Linked DNA regions of Luteolibacter yonseiensis. The protein of the gene in region 1 interacts with the protein of each later gene in a pairwise test. Links are inferred from orthologs where the notes say so. Each region holds a gene or a part of one and is shown on either strand. Other genes may lie near its edges.

Region 1 (8,073 bases):
CCCCGCGGGCGGGTAGGCCTTCATCCCGAACTTGCCGAACGGCATCCGGGCCTTGCCGATCTCGATCAGGAGGTTTCGGAAATCCTCGCGATCGATCTCGTTCGGCCCGTCCATGAACGGAAAATCAGTTGCTGGCCGTCGTGGTCTTCGGGCTGTTCGCCTTGAGAGCCCCTTCCGACTGGCCCTTCGCCCATGACTCGAACGGAGCCATCGGCGTGACTTCCATGGAGCCCACCATGTTCGCGTGGCCTTCCCCGCAGAGCTGGCCGCAGACGACGAAGGTCTCCAGCGCCTTCACCGGCGTGAACCACATCGGGATCTCCTTGCCCGGGATGGCGTCCTGCTGGATGCGCATCGGGACGATGGAATAGTTGTGGATCACGTCCTTGCTGCCGATCTGGAGCACGGTGGGGTGGTTCACGGGAAGCTTGAGGATCGGGCTGGTGAAATCATCCAGCGCGTTCGGGTCGGTGTAGTCGATTCCCAGGTCGTTCGTGCCGGAGATCAGAGCGGGGTCCACGCGGCCGAACTTGCCGTCCAGGCCGGGGTAGTGATAGGTCCAGCCGAACTGCCAGCCCACGACGCGCACGCGTACCGGCTGGAGGTCCTGCACCTTCTTCCAGTTGTCCACCCGGTCCGCCCACAGCGGGAACGCGAATCCGAGGAGCAGCACCGCCTCCACGATGATCACACCCACCTCGAGGTGGCTGGAAAGGTGGCTGCGCACCCCTTCATACGACGCCTTCGGGTGGTTCTTGTGCCAGAACCGGAAGATGCAGTAGAGGAAGAAGATCGTCCAGCCGATGAACAAGGCGAACATGAACCAATGCACGACATCGATCATGTGATCCACCTGGCTGCCGTGGCTGGAGAAATTTTCGGGAATGCCGAGGAACTTGGAAGGACTCATTTTATGGAAATTCTAAAATCTGGAATGCGGAAAATGGAAGGACGGGACCGGAGCCGGGATCAACGCGCGGCCGGCACGGCGGGAGCCGCCGGCGCCACATAATCATCGGACAACGCGGGATCGAAATGCTCGCGCTCGCGCCGGGCGATGCGGAACATGAAGAATCCGATGCCGCCGAGCATCAGGAGGACCACGACGAGCAGGAAGAAAATCGACCATCCGGCGGCGTCGCCACCACCTTCCACCATGCTGACACGGCAGGTGGAACAAGCGAGGAATAGGGAATTGGCGGTCATGATGGGTGGATGCGTTGGATCAGGAACTCCGTCGGGAAAACCCGGGTCAGATATGATGGTTGACGATCTTGCGGTAGAAACAAACCCCGTACGCCGGCATCACCAGCGCGCCGAGGACGCCCACGATCCCCAGTGTCGTCACGATTCCGGACTTCTCCGGAGCCAGCAGGAAGGACCACAGCGCGAGGAACGTGCAGAGCAGGGTGCTGACGGTCACGAAGACAATGTGGAATCCTTTGAGCGACATGGTATCGGGTGGTGGTGGTTAGCGGTGGGTGGGGGACAGCAGGATCAAGGGTGTCTTGGACTCCTTGCCGTAGAAAAGCGGGTCGTTGATCGGGTCGAAGATCGCGAGCGCCGAAAGGAACGCCAGGCTGCACACCATGCACAATCCCGAGCCGAAAAGCCAGTAAACCGCTTTTTTCTCGTGGTTCAAGTGCATGAAGATGAACGCGACGAACATCGCCTTCGTGGTGGCGATCATCAGACCGATGATGGCGTCCCACTTGTCGAAGCCGTGCTGGCCGAAGTCGAGGAACTCGAACCACGCCACCGCCACCGTCAGACAGGTGCCGCCGAACAACACCGCGCCGATGAGCATGTAGAGGCGCAGGGACTTTTTGATTGCTTCAGGATTGTCAGCCATTTGCTTGGGAAATTGGAAATTGGGAAAAAGGTATCACCTCGGGGGTTTACATCAAATACAGGATCGGGAAGACGAAGATCCAGACAAGGTCCACGAAGTGCCAGAACAGGCCGCCGACTTCGACGCGGTTCGCAAGCCACTCGGGATTGGAGTCATACATCTTCTTGCCGAAGAGCAGGTAGTAGGCGAGCACCAGCGCGCCGCCGATGACGTGGAGGCCGTGCAGGCCGGTCATCGTGAAATAGATGGCGTAGTAGGTGTTCCAGGCCGGGGTGAACTTCGCGGCGAAGCCGATCTGCTCGCGCGGCACCGAGAAGTGCGGGAAGGTTTCCTTGCCGTGGCCCTCGGCCGCGTGGCCTTCCGCAGCGTGGCCGTGGTCTCCGGCCTCCTCGGCATGCGGATTGCGCGCCTCGTAGTTCGGTCCCATGAACTCTTCCTTGATCTTGGCGGCGCTGCTCAAAGAGATGCCGTGCTTCTCCTCGCCCATCTTGGCGAGATCCTTCCAGCCGAGGCGGTAGAGTTCCTTGTGGGTCGGCACGCGCTTGGGATTGCCGTTCTTATCGACACCATACTCCTTCAGAAGACGCTCCTTGAGCTCCTTCATCTTGCCCAGGTGCCACTCCCACGCCTCTTTCGCGAACGGGCTGTTCTTGATGAGCCATGAGTTCTCGATGGCCACTTCCGGGTCGATGCCCTTCTGCTCGGCCTTCATCACGAGGTGTTGGAAATCGATCGCGTCCACGTAGTGGAAGACCATCGGGCTGGCGAGCAGCTCGCCGCTCACCACGGTGTCGTCACGCAGGGTCGAGGTGCCGTCGGCTTCCTTGATGTCGCGCGGCTTGAAATCAAGCTTGGTCGGAGGATTCACGTCGAACGCAACGCTCGGGATCTCGCCCAGCAGCTTCGGCGCGAGGGCCGTCATGTCGATGTTCACGTCGGCGGCGAACTGCCAGTCGCTCTTGCCTTTGTTCTTCGCCTTGGCGTCCTTCCACTCGCTGCGGAGCGCTTCCGTGCGGTAGTGGCCGTTGTGGCTGCGGGCCGCGAGGTGGGCCTTCTTGATTTTTTCCAGCAGGGCGACCGAGAGCGTCTCGCCCGCCTTCGCGATCACTTCGGCCGGCTCGCCTTCCTTCGTGATCGCCGCCACGTCCGCGGAAAGGACGATCTGCGCGTTGTGGTGCTTGGCCTCGGTGAGGAATTCCTCGACCCATGGCTTGTAGAAACGGACGGTGTTGAAGGTGAGCTTCGAGGCCTTCACATAGATCATGTTCTCCTCGATCTTGTCACCGTTGTGGTCGAGCACTTCCTTGCCGCTGTCGTCCTTCTCGTAACCGAGGTGGCCTTCAAGCACGGTGTAGTCCTTCAGGCGCAGCGCCTGGTGATGGAACTTCACGTTGTACTCGATGCCCTTGAGGACCATGAACACGAGCGCGCAGAGCACCGTGATGGTCATGTAGACCTGGAACATGCGCCAGTTGCGCAGCTTGAGCTGGGCCCATGCGAAGACCACCGTGACGGACGAGAAAATCAGCACGAACGTGTTGATCAGACCGGGCAGCACGGGCAGCGTGCGCTCGGGCCACGGATAGTCCGCACCCAGGCGGAGGAAAACGTAGGCCGAGAAGAAACCGCCGAAGAGCATGACTTCGGAAGCAAGGAACAACCAGATGGCGATCTTCGAATTGAAGAGACCTGTGTCCTTTCGGGGTGTGACGACGTAGGGAATTTCCATTTGAGAAAAAAGTGATGGGCCGCGGGTTCTCGGGTGGGATTAGTGTTTCGAGTCCGACTTGTCGGCGTGGTCCGTGTGTTTCGGCTCGATCCATTGCGGGAGGAAATCCTCGTCGCAGTCAGGACGGCTGTATTCGTAAGGTCCGCGGTAGGTGACCGGGTCCTTGAGGAAGTTTCCGTGGCCCGGAGGCGTCGGTGTCGCCCACTCGAGGGTGGTGGCGTCCCACGGGTTGTCGCTGGTGACCTTCTTGCCATACTTCCACGAGGTGAAGAGGTTGATGATGAAGAAGATCTGGAAGAACGCCATGGTCCAGGCACCCATCGACATGATGATGTTCAGGTCGATTTTCTCCACCACGGTGTTGCCGAAGACGTTCACGCTGTCCGCCGCCTTCGCGAGGTAGGCGTCGCCACCGTTGTACCAGCGGCGGTGGAATCCGGCCATGCCCTGCACGAGCATCGGGAAGAAGATGATGTTCATGCAGATCAGGCTCGGCCAGAAGTGCAGGTGGTTGAGCGTCTTGCTCATGAAGCGTCCGGTGATCTTCGGATACCAGTGGAGCACCCCGGCGAAGAAGCCGAAGAGGATGCCCGGCGCCACCACGTAGTGGAAGTGGCCGATCACGTAGTAGGTGTCGTGCAGGTGGAGGTCCGCCAGGTTGAATGCCAGGGGAAGACCGGTCAGACCACCGATGCCGAACATCGGGATGAACGCGCAGGCCCAGATCATCGGCGGGGTGAAACGGATGGAACCGCCCCACAGCGAGATGAGCATCGCGGTGATGATGACCACGGAAGGAACCGAGATCAGGACCGTGGTGGTTTGGAAGAAGGTGGAGACCGCCGCGCCCATGCCCGTCATGTACATGTGGTGGGCCCAGACGACGAAGGAGAGGAAACCGAGGACCATCACGGAATACACCATCGACTTGTAGCCCCAGAGCGGCTTGCGGGTGTTCGCGGGGATGATCTCGCTGACGCAGGCGAAGGCGGGAAGGAGAAGGACGTAAACCTCGGGGTGGCCCAGGAACCAGAACAAGTGCTGGAACAACAGCGGCGAACCACCGCCGGAGAGATCCGCCAGACCCTCGCTCTTCGTGAAGAGGCCGGATGGCATGAAGAAGGAGGAGTGGCCCACGCGGTCCATGAGCTGCATGATGCCGGCGGCTTCAAGCGGAGGGAACGCGAGCAGGAGGAGGAAACCGGTCACGAGCATCGCCCAGACGAAGAACGGCATGCGCATCCACGTCATGCCGCGGACCCGCAGGTTGATGATGGTGGTGATGAAGTTCACCGAACCGAGAAGCGAGGAGGTGATCAGCAGCACCAGGCCGACGAGCCACTGCGTCTGGCCCGCGAGCCATTGGTTGACCACCTGGCCGTCCGCGAATCCCGCGAGCGGAGAGTAGTTCGTCCAGCCGGACTTGGCCGCGCCGGACTCGAGGAAGAACGAGGCGCACATCACCAGACCGCCCGCGAGGTAGATCCAGTAGCTGGCCATGTTCAGGCGCGGGAACGCCATGTCGATCGCGCCGATCTGCAGCGGCGTCACGTAGTTGCCGAAGGCGCCGAAGCCCAGCGGCACGATTCCGAGGAAAACCATGATCGTCCCGTGCATCGCACCGAACATGTTGTAGGTCTCACCCGTCACCTTGCCGTCCTGCAGCCAGCGGGCCTTCCAGCCGTCGGTGAAGACCCAGCTCATCCACTCCGGCAGCGGCTGGTGCGGATACGCGATGCTCCAGCGCATCACCATCATCAGGTAGAATCCGAACGCGAGGAAACACATCGCGGTGATCCCGTACTGGATGCCGATCATCTTGTGGTCCGTCGAGAAGACGTACTTCGACCAGAAGCCCTGCTCGTGGTGATGGTGATCGTCGTGATGATCCCCGTGGTGGGCGTCGTGCCCGGCGTGTGAAGTGGCGGCGTGAGAGCTCATAATTCCGTCTGGCGGCGTTGGTGGATCAGGAAAATCCGGATCGGGGAAAAGTTAAAAATGATTGAAGGTGGGAAATTGTTTCGGCTCAGGGAGCTGCGGCGGTGGCGGGTGCGAGCGTGATCGGATCGACCATCGTCTTCGGATCGAGCACGTCGCCCGGCAGGGCCTTGATGTGGTCGGCGTCGAGCTCCACACCGTTGACGGACTTGCCGGCGTTCTTGCGCTTGGCGGAAATCTCGAGCGCGGCCTTCGCCATTTCGATGGTCACGACGTCGCCCTTGGCGTTGCCGAAGTTGTTGCGGACGTAGGTCATGATGCCCGCGAGGTCTTCCGGAGTCATGCCGATGCCCTGAGGGGGCATCACGCCGTAGGTTTTTCCGTCCTCCAGCGGTCCCTCCAGACCGTTGAGGATGATCATCGAGAAGCGTTCCGTCTCGCCGAGCACCCACTTCGAGCCGACCAGCGACGGGAAGGTGGAGCCGTTGCCCTTCGCATCGGAGCCGTGGCAGCCGTTGCACTTCGCGGAATAGATCTTCGCCCCCTTCGCCATGTAGGCGGCAAGCGCCTCCTTCGGCACGGCACCCGCGTCCTCCGCGCCACCGGCGGGAGTGCGGACGTAGTCGCGGCGGAAGGTCGAATCATAGGAGAACAAGCGGCCGCCCGAGCCGAGGATCCCGCCGGCGACCAGCAGGACCACACCGCAGGCGACGAAGGCCCAGAGCGAGATCGGCGCGATGCCGTTGTCAGCGATCCGCTTTTCACGGGCGCACGCCGCAGCCTCGCGGACCACGCGACCGTGGGTCTCGGCCACGTTGATCGAGTCGTCGAGATCCGGTTTGGAGTTGTTAGATGACATGGTTTGGAAAAAAATGGGGTCGGAAATTACTTCTTGGCGGCCTTGCCCTTGTCAGGTGCGAAGTTCAGCACCGTCGGCACGGCCTGGTCTTTCTTGAGCGAGAGCAGGTAGGAAACCAGCGCCTTCACCTCCGGGCCCGGCACGATCTCCGTGTCGTCGGTGCCGCCGTATGGCAGCGCGTCCGCGTTGCGCTCGCCCTTGACCGGCTGCTCGTGGAAAAGGAAGGAGAACGACGGGCAGGTGGACTGGTAGTTCTCGGGGATGTGGCGCGGATTGTAGAGGTAGGAATAGAGCCACTGCGTCGCGCTACCGTCCTTGGCGTAGATGGACTCCACGCGGCGGCCGAGGTTCGAGAGGTCCGGACCCATCCGGGAAACACCGATCTGGGCGAACTTCTCGCCGAAGAAATCATACGCGTTCGTCTCGCGGCGGGTGTCGCCACGGTCCGGATCCGCCTTGAGGCCGCCCCAGTCCGGGCGATACAGGTCGTTTCCGGCATACGTCGGGCGCACCACCTGCGTGTGGCAGAGGTAGCAGCCGTTCTCCGCATACACCTGGGCGCCATCCGCCACACGGCCCGTGCGTTTCGGGAAGAAGATGCCCGTCGCGCCGTCCGTCGCCTCATTCAGCTCGATCGGCGCCAGATTGCGCATCTTGATGAATGGCACGACGACGATCGCAAGCCAGGCGACGCCAAAGCTGGCCGAAAGTCCGAGAATAAAAGTGCGGAAGCTCATTAGGAAAAATTCTGAAATTTGAAATTTGAATTCCTGGTTAGTGGGCGGCGCTGGCGGTGCCGGGGCCGGCGTTGTCGATGTCGCCTTCCTCACCGTGGGGACTCACGGCGTGGCCGTGGTCCGCCGCGAGGAGCGTCGGGTGCGAGCTGCGGCGGCCGAGGCGCAGCCACATCAGCGTGAGGTGCAGGAAGAAGAAGATGTTCGAGATCAGGATGAAGATCCAGGCGATCGTCGTCGCCACCGCATACGGATAGGCGCGCGTCGCGGCGGATTGGAACGGAACCTGCCAATCCTCCTGGCCGATGCCCTGCTGAAGACCGCCGAAGAGCGCGATCAGCGCGATCGTCACGATGCCGTAGGTCGAGAACAGGAAGTGGATGGAGATCAGGCGGCGGGACAACCACTCGCGGCGCGTCACGCGGGGGACGATGAAATACACCGCGCCGAACATCACGAAGGTGAAGAATCCATACAACGCGAGGATTTCAAAGCCGTAGCCGGAGAGCGAGAACTGGGTGAGCGGCAGAGTCGAGTCCGGCAGGTTCAGCACCACGGCGGCGAAGGCGAGCACCAGCAGGCCGGTGAGACCGGCGGTGGTGAAGCGCAGCGAGGGGCTGGCGGACATCGTTTCCGGGTTGCCCAGCATCGTGCGCAGCAGGTTCAGCGCGGCGGCGAGGGCCGGCACGAAGAGCAGCGCGGTGGCGGCGGCTCCCACGTAGGGAAGGAAATAAGGGATCGGCGCGCCGGTCAGCTTCTGCATCCCCGCCCATGGAGCGATGATCGCGAGCGACCAGAAACCGAGCTTCGCCAGCGAGTAGCTGTGGACCGCGCGGCCCGTCACCTTCGGAGCGAGGTAGTAGGCGGCGCCGAGCGCGACCGGTGTGAAGAAGAGGAAGATCAGCGCGGACTTGTACCAGGCGTTGATGCCCGCACCCATCACCGGGTGGCCCGGCAGGCA
Region 2 (5,570 bases), on another replicon or contig:
ATCAAGGACGGTGCGGGGCACCAGGGATGCCGTCCTGTCAGGACTCCATATGCTTCGTCGTCCATTCCCGGGGCGTTGCCCCGGGCTCTCTCATCGCGCACCGTTGGCGCTGGTGAATTGGCACCCTGATGCGGAATTCCACGTCCGCTCACACCCGCAGGAACCACCGCTGCCTGTAGAAGAAATAAAGCACCAGCCACTCCAGCACGAGCACGCCGCAAAGCAGCAGCAGCGGGGCGGCATCCCCGGCGGGCCCCACCACCCGGCCGAAGAGGAAGGCGGACATGTCCGGGAACGAGACGAGCTTGGAGCCGAGGTAGATGGTCAGCGAATTCATGCCGATGACCCGCAGCGCGAAGCTCCACGACTGGCAGCGCGCCACATCGATGATGCCGAAGAACAGCGCGAACAACAGCGTGGCGATGCCGATGGCGAGGAGGTTGAAGGACGCGGTCCACAGCGACTTGATCGGCGGATAACCGGCCGCCCAACAGGCCCAGCCGAGCAGCACGGCGGCGGCTCCGGTGGCCGCCAGGGTGCCGACGGTTTTCCATGAATACGCATCGGGCCGTTTCATGAACGTGCCCACGAGGGAACCCGCCATGGTGATGGCGGCGGCGAAGATGGCGCTGGGGATGCCCTCGGGGTCGAAGCTGCCGCCGTGCAGGCGGCCGGGGAGGAACAGGCGGTCGAACCAGGTGTTGATCGCGCCGGTCTCGGTGAGCACGCCCGCGCCGTGGCCGGGCACCGGGACGAGAAGCTGGAGGACGGCGGTGGCCGCGAGCCAGCCGACGAGGATGGCCACGCGCTTGCGGGTGTCCCGCACGACGAGCTGCAGCGAGGCGGCGATGGCCCATGCGATGCCGATCTGCCCGAGCACGCTGGCGAAGCGCGGTCCCACGGGCTTGTCGGAGAACACCCCGTTGTAAACCATGCCCAGCAGGATGAGCAGCGCGCAGCGGGTCAGGATTTTCCGCCACATGTCCCACCGCGAGTCACCACGGTCCAGCCGGGAGTCCATGGAAAGCGGGATGGACACGCCGGAGAGGAACATGAAGAGCGGGAAAATCAGGTCATACGCGTGCAGCCCCGCCCACGGCACGTGTTCGAACTGCTCGGCGAGTTTTTCCAGAAATGCCGTCGGGCACCAGTGGGCGAGCTCGCGGATCACGTCCTCCAGCCCCATGATGCAAAGCATGTCCATGCCTCGCAGGGCATCCAGCGAGAGCATGCGGCGGGGCGTGGGGAGGAGCTTGTCCGTCATTTGTCAGGGGCGGACAGGGCTTTGACTTCCTCAGGCTTGCAGAACTCGTCGAGATTGGTCCGCTTCGCCGTCCACGCGATGCCGCGCAGCAGGATGGCCCGGTAGTTCGGCCGCTCGAAGGTGCCGATGAGGTGGCCGGGAATGCTGACGAAGGCGCGGTAGTTGTCCTTTTCGTAAGTCCAGATCTGCGCCTGGACCTTGGGCGTGCCGTCGCGGGTGTCGCTCTCGGCCAGCACGCGGACATCGGGGGACATGTCGAGATCGTAGTAGATCTCGTCGTCCATCTTGAAGTCCGCCGCGCCGAGGGTGATGGGGTGGGGGCCGCCGGGCTTGTCCTTCTCGGAATAATGAAGCTCCATCGGCCCCTCGCGCCACTTGGTCTTGCCCTGCACCCATGCGCCGCCGATGACGGACTTCCACCAGGCGGGGTCGTTGCCGACCACCGCGGTGTGGATCACGACGATGCCGCCGCCGCGCTTGGTGAATTTCGCGAGGTTCTCCTTCTGCTCCGGTGTGGCGTTCGCGCCGTCCTGCGCGTACATGACGAGCACGTCGGTCTTGGAAAGCTGCATGGCGTTCGGCCAGTCCTTCGCGCCGTCCGCCTTCATGCCGCGTTCGGTGAGGAGCTTGGTCCACTCGTTGAGGAAACGTTCGTGTTCGTGCGCGTTCGGGCCGTGGGTTTTCACCCCGCCACGGATGAAGACGCGGAGCGGCGCGGCATGGGCGGCGAGCGGGATGGCGGCGAACAGGGCGAAGAGAACGAGGCGTTTCATGGGTTTTACGCGGGCAGTCTGTCGTGCCGGAGGGTACCTAGGCGAGCGGGAATTTTTCACCGGTGTGAGGTTTTCAGCCACAATGAGATGACGGCAGGAAAAGGCGGGGAATGACGGCCAAGGCGGAGCCCCCCTTGGACTGCGCGCAGCTTGCTGCCGCTTTCCGTAGCCAGCTTGCTGGCACGGCGAAGCACCGGCGGACTGCCTTTGACGCGCCCCCCGCCCGCTGGCGCAAAGGGGATGGCGCACCATGAAAAATACAAGCCGCCACCCCGGCCAGCAAGCTGGCGAATGAAAGCGGCAGCAAGCTGCGCGCAGTCCAAGGGCTTCGCCTGGGATCACGATCCCATACTTCCATCTCCGTGCCTTTTTTACCACAGGCGCCGGATCTGGCTCGTCTGCGGGCGGCGGTGGCGTAGTTTCCGGGGATGAAGATCTCCGGCATGCTTTCAGCGATGGGTTTGTTTTTGTCGGCCTCCTTGATGGCGGCGGATGACGGCTTTGTCTCCATCTTCGACGGAACCCTCAAGGACTGGGAGGGCGATCCGGTTTACTGGAAAGCCGAGAACGGCACGCTCGTCGGCGAGGTGAGGCCGGAGACATTGCTCAAGCAGAACTCCTTCATCATCTGGCGCGGCGGCGAGGTGGCGGACTTCGAGCTCAAGCTGGAATACCGCGTTTCCGCCGAGGGAAACAGCGGCATCAACTACCGCAGCAGCGAGGTGCCCGGCGCGAAGTGGGCGATGCGGGGATACCAGGACGACATCGACGGGAAAGACCAGTGGAGCGGCCAGAATTACGAGGAGCGCGGCAGGCAGTTCCTCGCCTATCGCGGCCAGAGCGTGATCCTGAAAACCGGCGCGCCGCCGGAGATCGGTCGCGAGCTGGGGGACCGCGCGGAGCTGCAGAAAAAGGTGCTCAAGGAGGAGTGGAACCAGGTCCACATCATCGCCAAGGGAAACCTGCTGCAACATTTCACCAACGGAGTCCTGATGTCCGAGGTGCGGGATGAGGATCCGGAAAACCGGAAACCAAACGGACTGCTCGGCGTGCAGGTCCACGTCGGACCGCCGATGAAAATCGAGTTCCGGAAGATCCTGCTGAAGCGGTTGTAGGGACGGCCTGCATAGGTCCTATAGCACTTATAGGACCTATGTGGTGAATCTCCGGTTCAGTTCCCCAGCGCCTTGTCCACTTTCTCACCGGCTTTCTCGACCGGGCCCTTGGGGTCCACGGCGTCTTTGACGTTTTCGACCGCCTTGTCGATGCTTTCGCCCGCTCTTTCGCCAGGTCCTTTTTCCCGGCAGGAAACGGTGGCGAGCAGTGGGGCAAGGCAGAGTGAGAGCAGCAATGTTGATTTCATGGTCAGGATCAGGTTGTTTGGTTATGCTGATGGATTTCCACCAGCTAACGGACAGATCGCACGTCTCTTGGGAATTGCTACTGATCGTTTGAGGAAAATTGTTACGTCAATTTCATCAGCCGCTCGCCCGCCGCCTGGAGCGTGGCGGTGTTTTTCGCGAAGTGGAAGCGGATCAGGTGGTTCACCGGCTCGCGGAAGAAGCTGGATCCCGCGACTCCCGCCACGCCGATCTCCTTGATGAACCACTCGGAGGCCGCCGTGTCGCTGGCGAAGCCGAGCGAGGAAATGTCCAGCATGACGTAGTAGGCCCCCTGCGGCTCGGTGAAGGGCAGGCCGGTCTTGCGGAGGATGTCGAGGAACATATCCCGCTTCTCGGTGTAGAGCGCGGTGAGTCCGGTATAGTAGCTGTCCGGCAGTTCCAGCCCGGCGATGGCGGCTTCCTGCAGCGGGGCGGCGGCCCCCACGGTGAGGAAGTCATGCACCTTGCGGGCCTGCGCGATGACCTTCGGCGCGGCCTGCACGTAGCCGAGCCGCCAGCCGGTGATGGAGTAGGTTTTCGAAAGGGAGTTGCAGGTGATGGTGCGGTCGAACGCGCCCGGCAGCGCGGCGAAGTAAACGTGCTCGTGCGGCGCGAAAATGATGTGCTCATACGGTTCGTCCGTGATGACGAAGGCGTCGTGCTCCTCGGCGAGGCGGAGGATCTCCATCAGCTCGTCACGCGTGAAGACCTTGCCGGTGGGGTTGGACGGATTGCAGACGACGATGGCTTTCGGCTTCTGCTCGAAGGCCTTCGCGAGCTCCTCGGAATCGAACCCGAAGCCGGGCGGACGCAGCGGCACGTAGATGGGCTCCGCGCCGGACAGGATGGCGTCGGCGGCGTAGTTTTCGTAAAACGGCGAGAAGATGATCACCTTGTCGCCCGGATTGCAGGCGGTCATCATCGCGACCATCATCGCCTCGGTGCTGCCACAGGTGACGACGAGGTTCTCATCCGGATGGATGGGCAGGCCGGTGAAGCGCTGGATCTTGCGGGCGAGCGCCTCGCGGAAGCGCGGGGCGCCCCAGGTGACGGCGTATTGATGATGGGGGCCGCGCGCGGCGCGTTCCATCGCGGCGAGCAGTTCCTCCGGCGGATCGAAATCCGGGAACCCTTGGGAAAGGTTGATGGCCCCATGCTGGTTGGCGAGGCGGGTGGTGCCACGGATGACGGATTCGGTGAAAACGGAAAGTCGGCTCGCGGTATCGGGCATGGGAGGGTCGGAGGTCGATGTGGGAAGCCGCGATGGAAGCGCCCATCGCGGCTCGCACACACACTAGATGACCGGCCGGACCCAGGTCAATGACGGCGGTATTCGCGACCGCCGCGGTAATATCCGCCGCCACGGTAGTAGCCCCCGCCACCATAGTATCCACCGTGATGGTGGTGATGGTGATGGTCGTTGTCATTCCCCGCCGCGTAGCCGATGAGGCCGGCGGCGGCGACACCCGCCACGGCCAGCGCGGGATCCACGGATTGCACCGGGCGGCCGGCTGCATCATAGGAGGTCATGCAGCTCACGCTGGAACCGATGGTCACAAGAGCCAGTGAATACACGGCCAGGCGCAGGCAGCGGAATTTGCTTTTCATACGGTGAATGACGTTCAGGACCGGGGAATATTCAACCGGATTTTCGGAATTCACGGGAGAGCGGCGCGCGGAAGACGGATACATGGGTTCCGCCGGAGGTTCACCGCCAAGACACCAAGGGCGCCAAGAAGAGGAAGAGGGTGATGCCGGTTTCCGAAAATAAAGTGACGATTTGAGCAGGCGAAGCTTTCGGACTGCGCGCAGCTTGCTGCCGCTTTCCGTAGTCAGCTTGCTGACACGGCGGAGCACCGGCGGACTGTCTTCGGCGTGCCCTCCCGCTGGCTGACGCAAGGGGGATGACGCACCATGAGAAATACGGGCCGCCACCCCGGCCAGCGAGCTGGCAGATGAAAGCGGCAGCGAGCTGCACGCAGTCCACGGAATCCTCCGGCACTCACACCCGCCGGATCTTGCCGCTGGCGGTGAGGGGCAGGTTGGAGACGAACTTCACGTGCACGGGGACCTTGTAGATCGAGAGGGATTTGCGGCACCACTCGATGAGCTGGCGCGGTTTGAGGACCTCGCCGTTTTCCAGAATGACCT

The links. The genes of interacting proteins can lie anywhere in the genome.
Region 2: the proteins of JIN84_RS06280 (region 1) and JIN84_RS09535 interact in binary tests that used the Escherichia coli proteins (3 or more experiments, as listed by UniProt). The link is inferred for Luteolibacter yonseiensis from one-to-one orthologs.

The regions. Positions count from the first base shown.
Region 1 is NZ_JAENIK010000006.1:17,935-26,007, forward strand. The notes cover bases 3,072-5,993. They hold JIN84_RS06280 (cytochrome c oxidase subunit I), read right to left. Parts: upstream 5,523-5,993; coding sequence 3,621-5,522; downstream 3,072-3,620. Other genes in these bases: JIN84_RS06275 (cytochrome c oxidase subunit 3), read right to left, coding at 3,072-3,581; JIN84_RS06285 (c-type cytochrome), read right to left, coding at 5,608-5,993. In the rest of the region: JIN84_RS06250 (DUF3820 family protein), read right to left, coding at 1-114; JIN84_RS06255 (cytochrome c oxidase subunit II), read right to left, coding at 125-910; JIN84_RS06260 (hypothetical protein), read right to left, coding at 970-1,206; JIN84_RS06265 (hypothetical protein), read right to left, coding at 1,253-1,453; JIN84_RS06270 (cytochrome C oxidase subunit IV family protein), read right to left, coding at 1,472-1,852; more of JIN84_RS06275, read right to left, coding at 1,899-3,071; more of JIN84_RS06285, read right to left, coding at 5,994-6,378; JIN84_RS06290 (cbb3-type cytochrome c oxidase subunit II), read right to left, coding at 6,405-7,115; JIN84_RS06295 (cbb3-type cytochrome c oxidase subunit I), read right to left, coding at 7,153-8,073. UniProt on the Escherichia coli protein: Cytochrome bo(3) ubiquinol oxidase is the terminal enzyme in the aerobic respiratory chain of E.coli that predominates when cells are grown at high aeration.
Region 2 is NZ_JAENIK010000010.1:62,168-67,737, reverse strand. The notes cover bases 2,577-5,570. They hold JIN84_RS09535 (pyridoxal phosphate-dependent aminotransferase), read right to left. Parts: upstream 4,651-5,570; coding sequence 3,502-4,650; downstream 2,577-3,501. Other genes in these bases: JIN84_RS09525 (class I adenylate-forming enzyme family protein), read right to left, coding at 5,422-5,570; JIN84_RS09530 (hypothetical protein), read right to left, coding at 4,737-5,027; JIN84_RS09540 (hypothetical protein), read right to left, coding at 3,209-3,400; JIN84_RS09545 (3-keto-disaccharide hydrolase), read left to right, coding at 2,577-3,152. Outside these bases: JIN84_RS09555 (acyltransferase family protein), read right to left, coding at 149-1,264; JIN84_RS09550 (ThuA domain-containing protein), read right to left, coding at 1,261-2,037; more of JIN84_RS09545, read left to right, coding at 2,466-2,576. UniProt on the Escherichia coli protein: Shows aminotransferase activity with methionine and histidine as substrates, and to a lesser extent also with phenylalanine.